3 linked regions of the Pokkaliibacter sp. MBI-7 genome follow. Each later gene encodes a partner of the first gene's protein in a complex. Links are inferred from orthologs where the notes say so. Each region holds a gene or a part of one and is shown on either strand. Other genes may lie near its edges. The genes, in order: accD, accB and accC.

What was found.
Region 2: the proteins of accD (region 1) and accB are in contact, whole or in part, in a solved structure (PDB 8UXZ), measured with the Escherichia coli proteins. The link is inferred for Pokkaliibacter sp. MBI-7 from one-to-one orthologs.
Region 3: the proteins of accD (region 1) and accC are in contact, whole or in part, in a solved structure (PDB 8UXZ), measured with the Escherichia coli proteins. The link is inferred for Pokkaliibacter sp. MBI-7 from one-to-one orthologs.

The regions. Positions count from the first base shown.
Region 1 is NZ_JARVTG010000002.1:391,031-395,361, reverse strand. What follows is about bases 1-2,768. They hold accD (acetyl-CoA carboxylase, carboxyltransferase subunit beta), read right to left. Parts: upstream 1,948-2,768; coding sequence 1,054-1,947; downstream 1-1,053. Other genes in these bases: trpA (tryptophan synthase subunit alpha), read right to left, coding at 2,039-2,768; folC (bifunctional tetrahydrofolate synthase/dihydrofolate synthase), read right to left, coding at 1-875. Also shown: more of trpA, read right to left, coding at 2,769-2,842; trpB (tryptophan synthase subunit beta), read right to left, coding at 2,852-4,072; QCD60_RS21435 (phosphoribosylanthranilate isomerase), read right to left, coding at 4,056-4,331.
Region 2 is NZ_JARVTG010000001.1:1,096,275-1,100,541, reverse strand. What follows is about bases 1-2,704. They hold accB (acetyl-CoA carboxylase biotin carboxyl carrier protein), read right to left. Parts: upstream 1,738-2,704; coding sequence 1,264-1,737; downstream 1-1,263. Other genes in these bases: aroQ (type II 3-dehydroquinate dehydratase), read right to left, coding at 1,763-2,206; accC (acetyl-CoA carboxylase biotin carboxylase subunit), read right to left, coding at 1-1,236. Also shown: QCD60_RS04875 (EAL domain-containing protein), read left to right, coding at 2,825-4,267. UniProt on the Escherichia coli protein: This protein is a component of the acetyl coenzyme A carboxylase complex; first, biotin carboxylase catalyzes the carboxylation of the carrier protein and then the transcarboxylase transfers the carboxyl group to form malonyl-CoA.
Region 3 is NZ_JARVTG010000001.1:1,098,545-1,103,041, reverse strand. Bases 1,564-4,497 are described here. They hold accC (acetyl-CoA carboxylase biotin carboxylase subunit), read right to left. Parts: upstream 3,737-4,497; coding sequence 2,390-3,736; downstream 1,564-2,389. Other genes in these bases: aroQ (type II 3-dehydroquinate dehydratase), read right to left, coding at 4,263-4,497; accB (acetyl-CoA carboxylase biotin carboxyl carrier protein), read right to left, coding at 3,764-4,237; prmA (50S ribosomal protein L11 methyltransferase), read right to left, coding at 1,564-2,270. In the rest of the region: tRNA dihydrouridine synthase DusB, read right to left, coding at 1-184; QCD60_RS04900 (zinc-ribbon and DUF3426 domain-containing protein), read right to left, coding at 272-1,375; more of prmA, read right to left, coding at 1,377-1,563. UniProt on the Escherichia coli protein: This protein is a component of the acetyl coenzyme A carboxylase complex; first, biotin carboxylase catalyzes the carboxylation of the carrier protein and then the transcarboxylase transfers the carboxyl group to form malonyl-CoA.

The sequences.
Region 1 (4,331 bases):
GTCAGGGTCGCATGACTCAGAGCATGGCGACACTGTTCATCAGTCAGCTCAATGCCAAGCCATTTTACCGCTTGCAAGGCCGGAGCCATGTTTCTGACCGGTAGCTGAGGAGCCGGGATGTGATCCACATACCAGGGCCGACCATCCGGTAGCTGTCCGTAACAACGATAATCACCATTGCCCTCATCGATACCAAAAGATTCACCGATTTTCATCAGACGAGCTGCAATTGTCTGTGCATGCTCAGCCAGAGACTGCGGCACATCAGGCTCAGCACACAGCGCCAGGCGATCTGGCCGGAATATACCTGCCTTCTCAAAGCCGATAGCTTCACGATCACTGCCCAGCCAGTCTGTGTGATCCAGATCCACTGACGTCACGATGGCGACATCACCACTGACGATATTGACCGCATCGAGGCGGCCACCAAGCCCGACTTCCAGCACCGCCAGATCCAGGTTCGCGCCTGCCAGCAGCAGTAACGCAGCGAGGGTTCCAAACTCAAAATAGGTGAGCGAGATCACCTCGCCCTGCTGCGACAGCGCTGTTTGACAGGCCTCAATGCGCTCAAACACCGCGCACAGCTGCTCATCAGTTACACTCTTGCCTTCAATCGCGACACGCTCGTTGTAACGCAGGAAATGAGGTGAGGTATAAGTGCCTGTTTTCCAGCCTGCAGTCATAGCCAGCTGACTGATATAGGTTAAGGTTGAGCCCTTGCCATTGGTGCCGCCAACCACAACCACCTTTTTGGCAGGCTGCGGTGCCCCCAATGCTTGCCACACCTTCTGTACCCGATCCAGACCCAGATCTATCGCTGATGGGTGCTGTTGCTCCATCCAGGCCAACCAGTCATTAAGTGTGCGCTGTGTCATTATTGAATCCACCGGGATAACCCCTGCCAAAGCCAATTATCTTCCCGGCAAGAGTTTCTGTACGTTAACAAAAATAACGCCGACTCCATCAACCCTGATCGGATCAACGGAAAGTCGGCGACATTAGGGTGCCAGACTCAGCACCACAGCACTCCGGAGGCTTTCACCCCGGTCACTGTTATTCCTCTGCTTCTTCCTGAACTTCCTTGATTTCAGGAAGATGGCTCAATTTACGCAGAATCGAACCCAGACGCTCGCGCATCTGTTTGCGGTGCAGAATCATGTCCAGAGCACCATGACTCAGCAGGAACTCACTGCGCTGGAATCCTTCTGGCAGTTTCTCACGCACCGTCTGCTCAATAACACGGGGGCCGGCGAAACCAATCAAAGCATTGGGCTCAGCCACGTTCAGATCACCCAGCATCGCCAGACTTGCAGACACGCCCCCAAAAACCGGGTCAGTCATGACAGAAATATAGGGCACACCGTTTTGCTTGAGCTTTTCCAGTGCGGCACTGGTCTTCGCCATCTGCATAAGAGAGAACAGTGCTTCCTGCATGCGCGCACCACCAGAAGCCGCGAAGCAGATCAGGGGAATACGCTCTTTCAAAGCATGCTGGGCCGCACGAACAAAACGTTCACCTACCACTGACCCCATGGAACCGCCCATGAAGTTGAACTCAAAGGCTACCGCAACAACCGGCATACCATCCAGAGTGCCGCTCATTGCAATCAGTGCATCCTTCTCGCCAGTCTCCTTCTGGGCAGCCACCAGGCGATCCTTATAGCGCTTGGAGTCCTTGAACTTCAGACGATCACTGGGCTCAACATTCGCACCGATTTCTGCCCGATTTTCCGCATCCAGAAAAACATCCAGACGACGGCGAGCACTGATACGCATGTGATGATCGCACTTCGGACATACATCCAGATTTTTTTCCAGCTCGGGGCGATACAGCACCGCCTCACACTTGGGGCACTTCTTCCACAACCCTTCAGGTACAGAAGAGGTTGAGGTTTTACGCTGCACCCGAACGAGGGAAGGAACGATTTTTTCTAGCCAGTTACTCATAGATTCTCCGCACCAACCTTGCGAACTGCGATTGCTCTTCAAACACTGGCAGTGTCCACAGCTCGCCGGCCAGCATCATTTCTTAACTCAGTCAGGCATCCATCGCTTCGCGCATGCTGCGCAATATGGCGGGCACTTCCTGCAATAACGCGGCCCTGTCCTGCTGCAACTCGGCCATCTTGTTGACCAGTACACTTCCCACGATGACACCATCGGCTACCGCTGCGACTGCTTTGGCCGATGCGGCATCGCGAATACCAAAACCGACACCCACCGGCTGACTGACGTGCTGGCGAATGAAACCAACCCGCTCAGCCACTTCGGCAGTATTCAGCTGGGCTGATCCTGTCACGCCTTTAAGTGATACGTAGTATACGTAACCAGAACCCGCCTTGCCGATTGCCTCAACTCGCTCAACCTTGCTGGTAGGCGCCAGCAGGAAAACCAAATCCAGACCATGAGCCTGCATCAATGCAGGCACATCATCGGCCTCTTCTGGGGGCATATCGACCAGCAAAACGCCATCCACACCAGCGGTCGCGGCCTGCTCGGCGAACGCTTTATATCCCATCATTTCGACAGGATTCAGGTATCCCATCAAGACAACAGGCGTAACCTCATCCTGAACACGAAATGCTTTGACCATCTCCAGCACATCTGCCAAACGAGTGCCGTGTGCCAGTGCCCGCTCGCAGGCTAACTGAATGACCGGACCATCTGCCATGGGGTCTGAAAACGGCACGCCCAGCTCAATAATGTCAGCGCCCGCGCCGACCAGAGCATGCATCAGGGGGACTGTGAGATCCAGGCCACCATCACCAGCAGTGATGTAAGGAATCAGCGCCTTACGATTCGCCGCTGCGAGGCGAGCGAAACATCCTGAGATACGGCTCATTACTACTCCTTAGATCTCGATGCCATCAATGCCGGCAACGGTATGAATATCTTTGTCGCCACGACCCGACAGGTTAACGACAAGAATCTGATCCTGAGACATGGTCGGGGCAATCTTGATTGCATGAGCAACTGCGTGGCTTGACTCAAGGGCCGGCATAATACCTTCAATGCGAGTCAGCATACGGAATGCATTCATTGCCTCTTCATCGGTCGCAGCTACATATTCAGCTCTACCGGTATCTTTCAGCCACGCATGTTCAGGTCCAACGCCAGGATAATCAAGACCAGCCGAAACCGAATGCGTACCCAGAATCTGCCCAGCATCATCAGCCATCAGATAAGTGCGGTTGCCATGCAGCACACCTGGGCGCCCTGCGGTCAACGGAGCGGCGTGCTGACCTGTTGCCAGACCCAGTCCGCCCGCCTCGACACCAATCATTCTTACGCTGGCATCCTCGATAAAGGGATAGAACAGCCCGATGGCATTAGATCCACCACCGACGCACGCAACCAGGGCATCTGGCAGACGACCGGTTTGTTCCAGGCATTGCTGACGGGCTTCGCGGCCGATGACGGACTGAAAATCACGAACCATTTGCGGATAGGGATGAGGGCCTGCTGCGGTACCAATGATGTAGAAGGTGCTATCAACATTGGTAACCCAATCTCGCATGGCTTCATTGAGAGCGTCTTTCAACGTGCGCGTGCCAGACGTGACAGGTACCACCTTGGCACCCAGCAGTTTCATGCGATAAACGTTGAGCGCTTGACGACGAATATCTTCCTCGCCCATATACACCACGCACTCCAGCCCGAGGCGAGCAGCGACAGTTGCAGATGCCACACCATGTTGGCCAGCTCCTGTTTCAGCGATAATACGAGGTTTGCCTATTTTTTTGGCCAATAAGGCCTGGCCAATAGTATTGTTAACCTTGTGCGCACCCGTGTGATTAAGGTCTTCCCGCTTCAGGTAAATCTGCGCACCACCCAGCTCACGAGACAAACGCTCAGCATGATAAAGAGGCGATGGACGGCCCACATAATGCTTCAGATCACGATCAAATTCGGCGATAAACTCGGGGTCTTGCCACAAACGCTGATACGTCTCGGTAAGCTCTTCCAGTGCCGCCATCAGGGTCTCAGACACAAAGCGCCCACCATAGGGGCCAAAGTGTCCTCGTTCGTCAGGCAGACTGACCAACGCTTTCAGATCAACTTGCGTCACCACGTAACACCCCTTGTACAAATTGAGAAATGAGAGCGGCATCCTTCTTGCCTGGAGCAGACTCGACGCCACCACTGACATCGACGGCATAAGGTCTTACCCCGCGTACCGCGATACCAATATTATCCGGTGTCAGGCCACCCGCCAGAATCACAGGTTTGCCCACGTTATCTGGCAATACTTGCCAGTCAAAAGTAAGGCCTGTTCCTCCTGGCATACCCGGCATATAGGCATCTACCAGTAAAGCCTGTGCTGAGGAATA
Region 2 (4,267 bases), on another replicon or contig:
GTCAACAACCATCTCATCCAGTGCAACTCGCATACGTGCCAGAGCGGTTTCACGGTTATCACCGTGAGTGATCAGCTTGGCAATCAGCGAATCGTAATAGGGTGGGACGGAGTAGCCACTGTACAGGTGAGAGTCGACACGCACGCCGAAGCCGCCAGCAGCATGGTAGGTTTTTACCAGGCCGGGGCAGGGCATGAAAGTGCGTGGATCTTCTGCGTTGACGCGGCATTCAAAGGCATGGCCCTTGATCTTCACGTCTTCCTGACGGAACGACAAGGGCATGCCGGAGGCAATGCGCAATTGTTCCTTGACGATGTCGATGCCAGTGATCATCTCGGTAACGGGATGCTCCACCTGAACACGTGTGTTCATCTCGATGAAGTAGTAGTTGCCATCTTCGTAGAGAAACTCGAAGGTGCCCGCGCCGCGATAACCGATGGTGATGCAGGCATCCACACAGGACTGCAGAACAGCCTGGCGTGCGGTTTCATCTACCAGTGGTGCCGGAGCTTCCTCCAGCACTTTCTGGTGACGACGCTGTAAGGAGCAGTCACGGTCATACAGATGAATGGCGTTGCCCTGGCCGTCAGCCAGTACCTGCACTTCAATGTGACGTGGGTTCTCGAGGAACTTCTCCATGTACACCGTGCTATCACCGAACGCAGCCTTGGCTTCAGTCTGGGTTACGCTGACTGAACTAAGCAGATCGGCTTCGGCGTGCACAACGCGCATACCACGACCACCACCGCCAGCTGCCGCCTTGATGATGACAGGGTAGCCAATTTCGAGAGCAATCTTTTTCACTTGCTCAGCGTCGTCTGGCAGCGGGCCATTGGAGCCGGGAACGGTGGGGACACCAGCTTCCTTCATGGCCCTGATGGCAGAAACCTTGTCACCCATCAGGCGAATGACACTGGCGGTCGGGCCAATAAAGACAAAGCCGCTTTTCTCTACCATTTCGGCGAAGTTAGCGTTTTCAGCCAGAAAGCCGTAACCGGGGTGAATACCGGAGGCATCGGTAATTTCCGCCGCCGCAATCAGGCGAGGAATATTCAGATAGCTTTCCGTTGATGAGTTCGGGCCAATACAAACGGCTTCGTCTGCCAGACGAACGTGTTTCAGATCACGGTCGGCTTTGGAATGGACAGCTACTGTCTTGATGCCCAGCTCTTTACAGGCTCGCAAAATGCGCAACGCGATTTCGCCGCGGTTCGCAATCAGGACTTTTTCCAGCATGAGCGTTTCCTTTAGCGGTAGCGTGTATTAAGCAATAACGAACAGGGGCTGATCGAACTCAAGTGGCTGGCCATCTTCCACCAGGATTTCCACAATGGTACCGGCCTTGTCTGCTTCGATATGGTTCATCATCTTCATGGCTTCGATAATGCAGATCTTGTCGCCAACATTGACGCTGGAACCCACTTCCACGAATGCCTTGGTGCCTGGTGCTGGTGAGCGATAGAAGGTGCCTACCATGGGAGAGGTCACAATGTGGCCTGCAGCAATTGCCTTGCCGGTTTCAGCAGGCGCTGCAACAGGTGCAGGTGCTGCGGCCTGGACTGGCGCGGCCTGCATAGGCATTGGCGCGGGCGCGTAGGCAGGAGCATAGGCTGCGGCAGGTACTACGTTGGAGACACGGCTGATGCGTACCGACTCCTCGCCTTCTTTAATCTCGATCTCGTTGATATCGGATTCTTCCAGCAGTTCGATAAGTTTTTTTACTTTACGGATATCCATGAGCATCTTTCTCATTCAGGGAACGTTAGTCCCGCTCCAGCATTGACAGTGCAGCTTGCAGGGCGAGGGAGTAACCTTGAGCACCCAGTCCGCAGATCACCCCGACCGCCACATCGGAAAAATAGGAATGATGACGGAAGGGTTCACGTTTATGCACGTTGGACAGGTGAACCTCGATAAAGGGAATCGCAACGCCACTCAGGGCATCTCGGATGGCAACACTGGTGTGGGTGAAAGCCGCCGGATTGATCAGAACAAAGTCGACCTTTTCCGTGCGTGCCTGGTGAATACGCTCTACCAGCAGGTGTTCGGCATTGCTCTGAAAAAAGTCCAGACTGTGGCCGCTGGCTGTGGCCTGGGCTTCGAGCATGGCTTGGATATCGGCCAGCGTGGTGTAACCATAGACCTCCGGCTCACGTGTGCCGAGAAGATTAAGGTTGGGACCGTTGAGGACCAGAATCTTTGCCATAAATTCGCCGTTCCTGACATGCCTGAGAACATCACCTGTACCTGACGGGAGACTGTTAGTCTTCGGTCAGCAGAGACGTCTGCCAGCATTGCTGATATTGGTTAATGAACTGCACCAGATATTGCTACTGCATCCTCCAGGAACCGGGGCTCCAGAGGTTGCGTCACACCGTTGGCCGAGGCCGATGCGAATTGGCGGACTAGTTTGCCGAAAATTATCTTTATAGTCTAGTTACGCCTAATTTCACTTCAATGTTTGGCTGTTTCCTTGCAAGTTTCTTATTCTTTTCCTCACGGAGCGAGGTTGGAATTGAGCAGAAGGACTGTATTCTCAGAAACTCCGAAACAGTATTTATGCGTAAATGGCTAAGTCAGTCCGGGTGACGGCAGATGTGTAAGTCTGTCGCGCAGGGGTGTGCAGTCAGCTGCAGTGTTCTATAGTTGCTGTGCCTGTATTTAGCTTTATTTCATTTCAGAGCGGTTGTGCGCCTGTACATGGGGTAAGGTTGCTGATCAATGTCGAGTCAGCCAGTTAGTCTAATCTAAGAGCAGCGTGTAATGACGGATAGCGAGATCAAGATGGTCGAGGATGGAAAGTGGGGAGCAACAGGAGGAACCCATGAGTTTGCGTAATGTGCTGTTCTCGTTCCTGGCCGGGGTGATGCTCGCGTTGTTGGCTTTGACCCTGTTTTCAGCGGTGCAGAATTATCGCAGTTATCTGCAGGCCCAGTTGCAGGCCCATGCTCAGGATGCTGCTACATCTCTGGGGATTGTGCTGACCAACTCAGCGGCATCCCAGGACGAAGTCACCATGCAGCAGATGATTGATGCTGTTTTTGATCGCGGTTATTACCAGCGCATCGAGTATCTGGATGTCAACGGTGAGTCAAAGATTGTCAAGCAGACAGGCGGTGGTGTAGATGATCTGCCGGACTGGTTCGTGCGTTTTGCTGACCTGCCAGCGCCCATCGCGGAGGCGCACGTGACCAACGGCTGGATGCAGCTGGGGATGGTGCGAGTGCAGAGCCATCCGGCCGAGGCTTATCACGATCTCTGGGACTATCTGCAGAAGGTGTTTTTCCAGTTTCTGGCAGCATTGATGGTGGTGTTTCTCATCATGCGCTGGGTGCTCAATCGCGTTGTTATTTCTCCTCTGCAAGTGCTGGAACAGCACAGTAGTGCCTGGGCCGAACGGCGCTTCAGCACGATCGATATCAAACCCTCTACACGTGAGCTGTCCAGTCTGGTCGGCGCCATGAATCGCATGGTCAAACGGTTGGAGAGCATATTTTCCGAACAGTTGGGGTTGATTGAGCATTTGCGTAGGCAGGTCAGTGAAGATGGCCTGACGGGGTTGCTCAATCGCTCTGCCTTTGATCAGCGTATCAGACTGATGCTGAGCCTTTCCGAAGAAGGGGCGCGCAGTGGCGGTCTGATGCTGCTACAGGTGCGGGGCCTTGAAGACCATAACGTCCGCTATGGTCGGGAAGCAGGCGATGACATGCTGAAAAGGATTGCGCTACGCCTGCAGGAAGGCGTGCAAGCCTATGACGGTGCCCTGCTGGCGCGGCGTTCCGGGACAGATTACGCGGTATTCATACCCGGTTTGGCAGAAAACGATTTTGCCAGCCATGTGGAGAAACTGTTCAATCACGTTTCACGTATGGAGTCGGTTACTGCACCTGAGTGGCGTGATCGGCTGCATCTGGGGGCGGTTTATCTCTATCCGCAAACTACATTCGATTTGGGCGCAGCCTTCTCCGAAGCTGATGTGGCGTTGAGGGAAGCGCAGCAGAAGGGGCTGAATGCATGTCATATCAGTCGTTCACAGAGTAATAGTCGCTCCGCCAATGAGTGGCGCCACTTCCTTGAAGGGGCTATTGCCCGGGACGAACTGCTGCTTTATTACCAGCCTGTGTACTTGGCGAAAAAGGTTGTACTGCATCATGAGGTCTATGTGCGGTTGCAGGATGAGCACGGTGTGCTGGCCGCTGGTGAGTTTCTGCCCATGGCTGAGCAGTTTGACCTTTTGCCGGCACTGGACCGTCAGGTATTGCACAAT
Region 3 (4,497 bases), on another replicon or contig:
GATGAATCATACGCAGCTGCGACTTGCGCGAATGCCAGAGGTGATGGTTGGCCGTCAACATTTCAGAAACCACTAAACCCGCGCCCATACGCTTGCACAAAGTCCGGAACGGTAGATCGGTAACCCCTGCCATGGGGGCCAGGATGACCCGGCTATCAATGGTATAGGGACCAATTCTGAACACGTATTTTTCCCGGATAGATAAGGCTGGCTAAGCGCCTGAAAACCCCAAAAAATGAGGGTCAGGTGGGCAGTTTCTGAACAAGGGGGGCTATTCTACTCTTTCAGGCTTGGGTGGGAAAGAGGGAATTCGGGCGTCTGCCGCATAGAGGTGCAGGGCATATCCTACCGAGGGTGCACCCGGATCCTGCAGGGTAAAGCTGATGTTAACCGGCGTGTTGATGGGCATTTCCTTGGCGTCTTCCAGATCACCACCCAGATAGTCAGTGGAGGTGATATAGCGCTGTGCGCGTGGATGTCCCTGCAGGTCATAAAATACCAGTCCGAGTACGGGATAAGGTTGGTTGTAACTCGCCTGATTTAGCAGCGTCAGATTGACCTGCAGCAGATTACTGTATTCCTGATGATCGCGAATGGATAAGGCTGTGCTGCTGATTTTGTCGACATCACTGCGCGGGTGCAGCTGGCAGGGCAGTGAGCTGCAACTCCACTGGATAAAGGTCCCAAGGGGGGGCTGCCAGGCTAGCTGCTGACGCTGCCACCATATCCATTGCAGAGGGAGTGCCAGCAGCAATAGCAGTGTCCAGGCCAGCAGGCCGTTACTCAGTTTGGGTGCGGGCTCGTGCCAGTGCAGATGTTCCTCATCATGCAGATTTTCCAGCGCCTGTAGTGGGCTTAGTGTCAGTACATCGCCGTCTGGTCTCGAGCTTTGGGCATTGTTTGATGCAGGCGTGTCTGAACTGGCCTTCGCCGCTGCGTGCGAAGAGGCCTTGGCCGCCTCCTGATGGCGCTGAGTCGGCACTGGTTTGCTGTTAGCTATCGCCGTTGGGCGCGCGGGGGCTGCAGGCTGAGCCTGTGCTGATGCGGCGTGTTTGTCATTGTGCACAGGTGTTGGTTGTGCTGAGACTTGCGGCGAGGGTGTGGCTGCAGCATCAGGTTCCCTGGTTTTGGGGGTCACCACGACGTGATGCAGACTGGGCCGATCTGCCGAAGGCTTGATGGGAGGGCGGCTATTGGGTTGGGGAGAGGTGCTGGTCGGTTCTGGCTGGCTGCTTAGCATATGCTGAGCAGCCATGAATACATGATGGCAGACGCCGCAACGGACTCTCCCCCCGGCCTGCTGCAGTTGCCGTTGTTCCAGTTTAAAGGCGGTCTGGCACGCCGGGCAGCGGGTAATCAGGTGGGAGAGTGGCATCTCAGAAGCGTATTCCTTCCAGACGACCCCAGTCTTCCACAATCACTGGGGGCGACATTGTGTAATAGGGCTGGTAGGCGGCACTGACCTCTTCTGCCTGATGAGAAAGAATGCCTGACAGCACGATCTTTCCTTCAACATGACACAAAGCGGCCAGGGTGGGTGCAAGGCTGACCAGCGGGCCTGCGAGAATATTAGCTACCACAACATCAGCCTGCAATTCCGGCATCTGCTCGGGGTACAGTGTCATCAGTCTGGAGGAGTGAATACCATTGCGCTGGGCGTTGTCGCGGGTAGCTTCCAGTGCCTGTGGATCAATGTCCACGGCATAGACCATACGTGCTCCCAGTAGTAGCGCAGCAATGCCGAGTATGCCCGAACCACAGCCATAATCGATCACTACCTTGTCTTTCAGGTCCTGCGCTGCGAGCCAGCGCAGGCACAAGGCTGTGGTGGGGTGGCTGCCGGTGCCAAAAGCCAAGCCAGGGTCGAGAATCAGGTTGGCTGCTTCGGGATCCGGCGTAGGTTTCCAGCTTGGGCAGACCCAGAAATGCTCACCAAACTGAATGGGCTCAAAGTGCTCCATCCATGCGCGTTCCCAGTCTTTGTCTTCCAGAATTTCTACTTTGTGTGCAGGGAACTCCTGGCCAGGGTGGCCTGCCAGGTAGTGTAACTGCAGGGTAGTGAGCGCTTCTTCGATATCCGTATCGGCAGTGAACAGGCCAATCAGTGTGGTATTGCTCCACAGTGGTGTGGATCCCAGTTCGGGCTCATAGATAGGTTGGTCCTCATTGTCCTGAAAGGTGACTGACACGGCGCCAACGGCCAGTAGCAAATCTTCCAGTTCTTCCGCTTGCTCAGGTTTGATTTCCAAACGAATCTGAAGCCAGGACATGATTAGTCTCCTGTAAAAAGAAAAAGCCTCTTTGCCACCGCAGTAGCAAAGAGGCGGGAGGCTGGACAGCGCGCATCAGCATGATGCCAGCAGCCCAGGGGCTCCAGGGAATACCGGAATCAGTGTTCTGAGCCCAGCTTCTTCTCAAGGTAGTGAATGTTGACACCGCCTTTGGCGAACTGGCTGTCACGGACCAGATCCTTGTGTAGCGGGATGTTGGTCTTGATGCCGTCAACAACCATCTCATCCAGTGCAACTCGCATACGTGCCAGAGCGGTTTCACGGTTATCACCGTGAGTGATCAGCTTGGCAATCAGCGAATCGTAATAGGGTGGGACGGAGTAGCCACTGTACAGGTGAGAGTCGACACGCACGCCGAAGCCGCCAGCAGCATGGTAGGTTTTTACCAGGCCGGGGCAGGGCATGAAAGTGCGTGGATCTTCTGCGTTGACGCGGCATTCAAAGGCATGGCCCTTGATCTTCACGTCTTCCTGACGGAACGACAAGGGCATGCCGGAGGCAATGCGCAATTGTTCCTTGACGATGTCGATGCCAGTGATCATCTCGGTAACGGGATGCTCCACCTGAACACGTGTGTTCATCTCGATGAAGTAGTAGTTGCCATCTTCGTAGAGAAACTCGAAGGTGCCCGCGCCGCGATAACCGATGGTGATGCAGGCATCCACACAGGACTGCAGAACAGCCTGGCGTGCGGTTTCATCTACCAGTGGTGCCGGAGCTTCCTCCAGCACTTTCTGGTGACGACGCTGTAAGGAGCAGTCACGGTCATACAGATGAATGGCGTTGCCCTGGCCGTCAGCCAGTACCTGCACTTCAATGTGACGTGGGTTCTCGAGGAACTTCTCCATGTACACCGTGCTATCACCGAACGCAGCCTTGGCTTCAGTCTGGGTTACGCTGACTGAACTAAGCAGATCGGCTTCGGCGTGCACAACGCGCATACCACGACCACCACCGCCAGCTGCCGCCTTGATGATGACAGGGTAGCCAATTTCGAGAGCAATCTTTTTCACTTGCTCAGCGTCGTCTGGCAGCGGGCCATTGGAGCCGGGAACGGTGGGGACACCAGCTTCCTTCATGGCCCTGATGGCAGAAACCTTGTCACCCATCAGGCGAATGACACTGGCGGTCGGGCCAATAAAGACAAAGCCGCTTTTCTCTACCATTTCGGCGAAGTTAGCGTTTTCAGCCAGAAAGCCGTAACCGGGGTGAATACCGGAGGCATCGGTAATTTCCGCCGCCGCAATCAGGCGAGGAATATTCAGATAGCTTTCCGTTGATGAGTTCGGGCCAATACAAACGGCTTCGTCTGCCAGACGAACGTGTTTCAGATCACGGTCGGCTTTGGAATGGACAGCTACTGTCTTGATGCCCAGCTCTTTACAGGCTCGCAAAATGCGCAACGCGATTTCGCCGCGGTTCGCAATCAGGACTTTTTCCAGCATGAGCGTTTCCTTTAGCGGTAGCGTGTATTAAGCAATAACGAACAGGGGCTGATCGAACTCAAGTGGCTGGCCATCTTCCACCAGGATTTCCACAATGGTACCGGCCTTGTCTGCTTCGATATGGTTCATCATCTTCATGGCTTCGATAATGCAGATCTTGTCGCCAACATTGACGCTGGAACCCACTTCCACGAATGCCTTGGTGCCTGGTGCTGGTGAGCGATAGAAGGTGCCTACCATGGGAGAGGTCACAATGTGGCCTGCAGCAATTGCCTTGCCGGTTTCAGCAGGCGCTGCAACAGGTGCAGGTGCTGCGGCCTGGACTGGCGCGGCCTGCATAGGCATTGGCGCGGGCGCGTAGGCAGGAGCATAGGCTGCGGCAGGTACTACGTTGGAGACACGGCTGATGCGTACCGACTCCTCGCCTTCTTTAATCTCGATCTCGTTGATATCGGATTCTTCCAGCAGTTCGATAAGTTTTTTTACTTTACGGATATCCATGAGCATCTTTCTCATTCAGGGAACGTTAGTCCCGCTCCAGCATTGACAGTGCAGCTTGCAGGGCGAGGGAGTAACCTTGAGCACCCAGTCCGCAGATCACCCCGACCGCCACATCGGAAAAATAGGAATGATGACGGAAGGGTTCACGTTTATGCACGTTGGACAGGTGAACCTCGATAAAGGGAATCGCAACGCCACTCAGGGCATCTCGGATGGCAACACTGGTGTGGGTGAAAGCCGCCGGATTGATCAGAACAAAG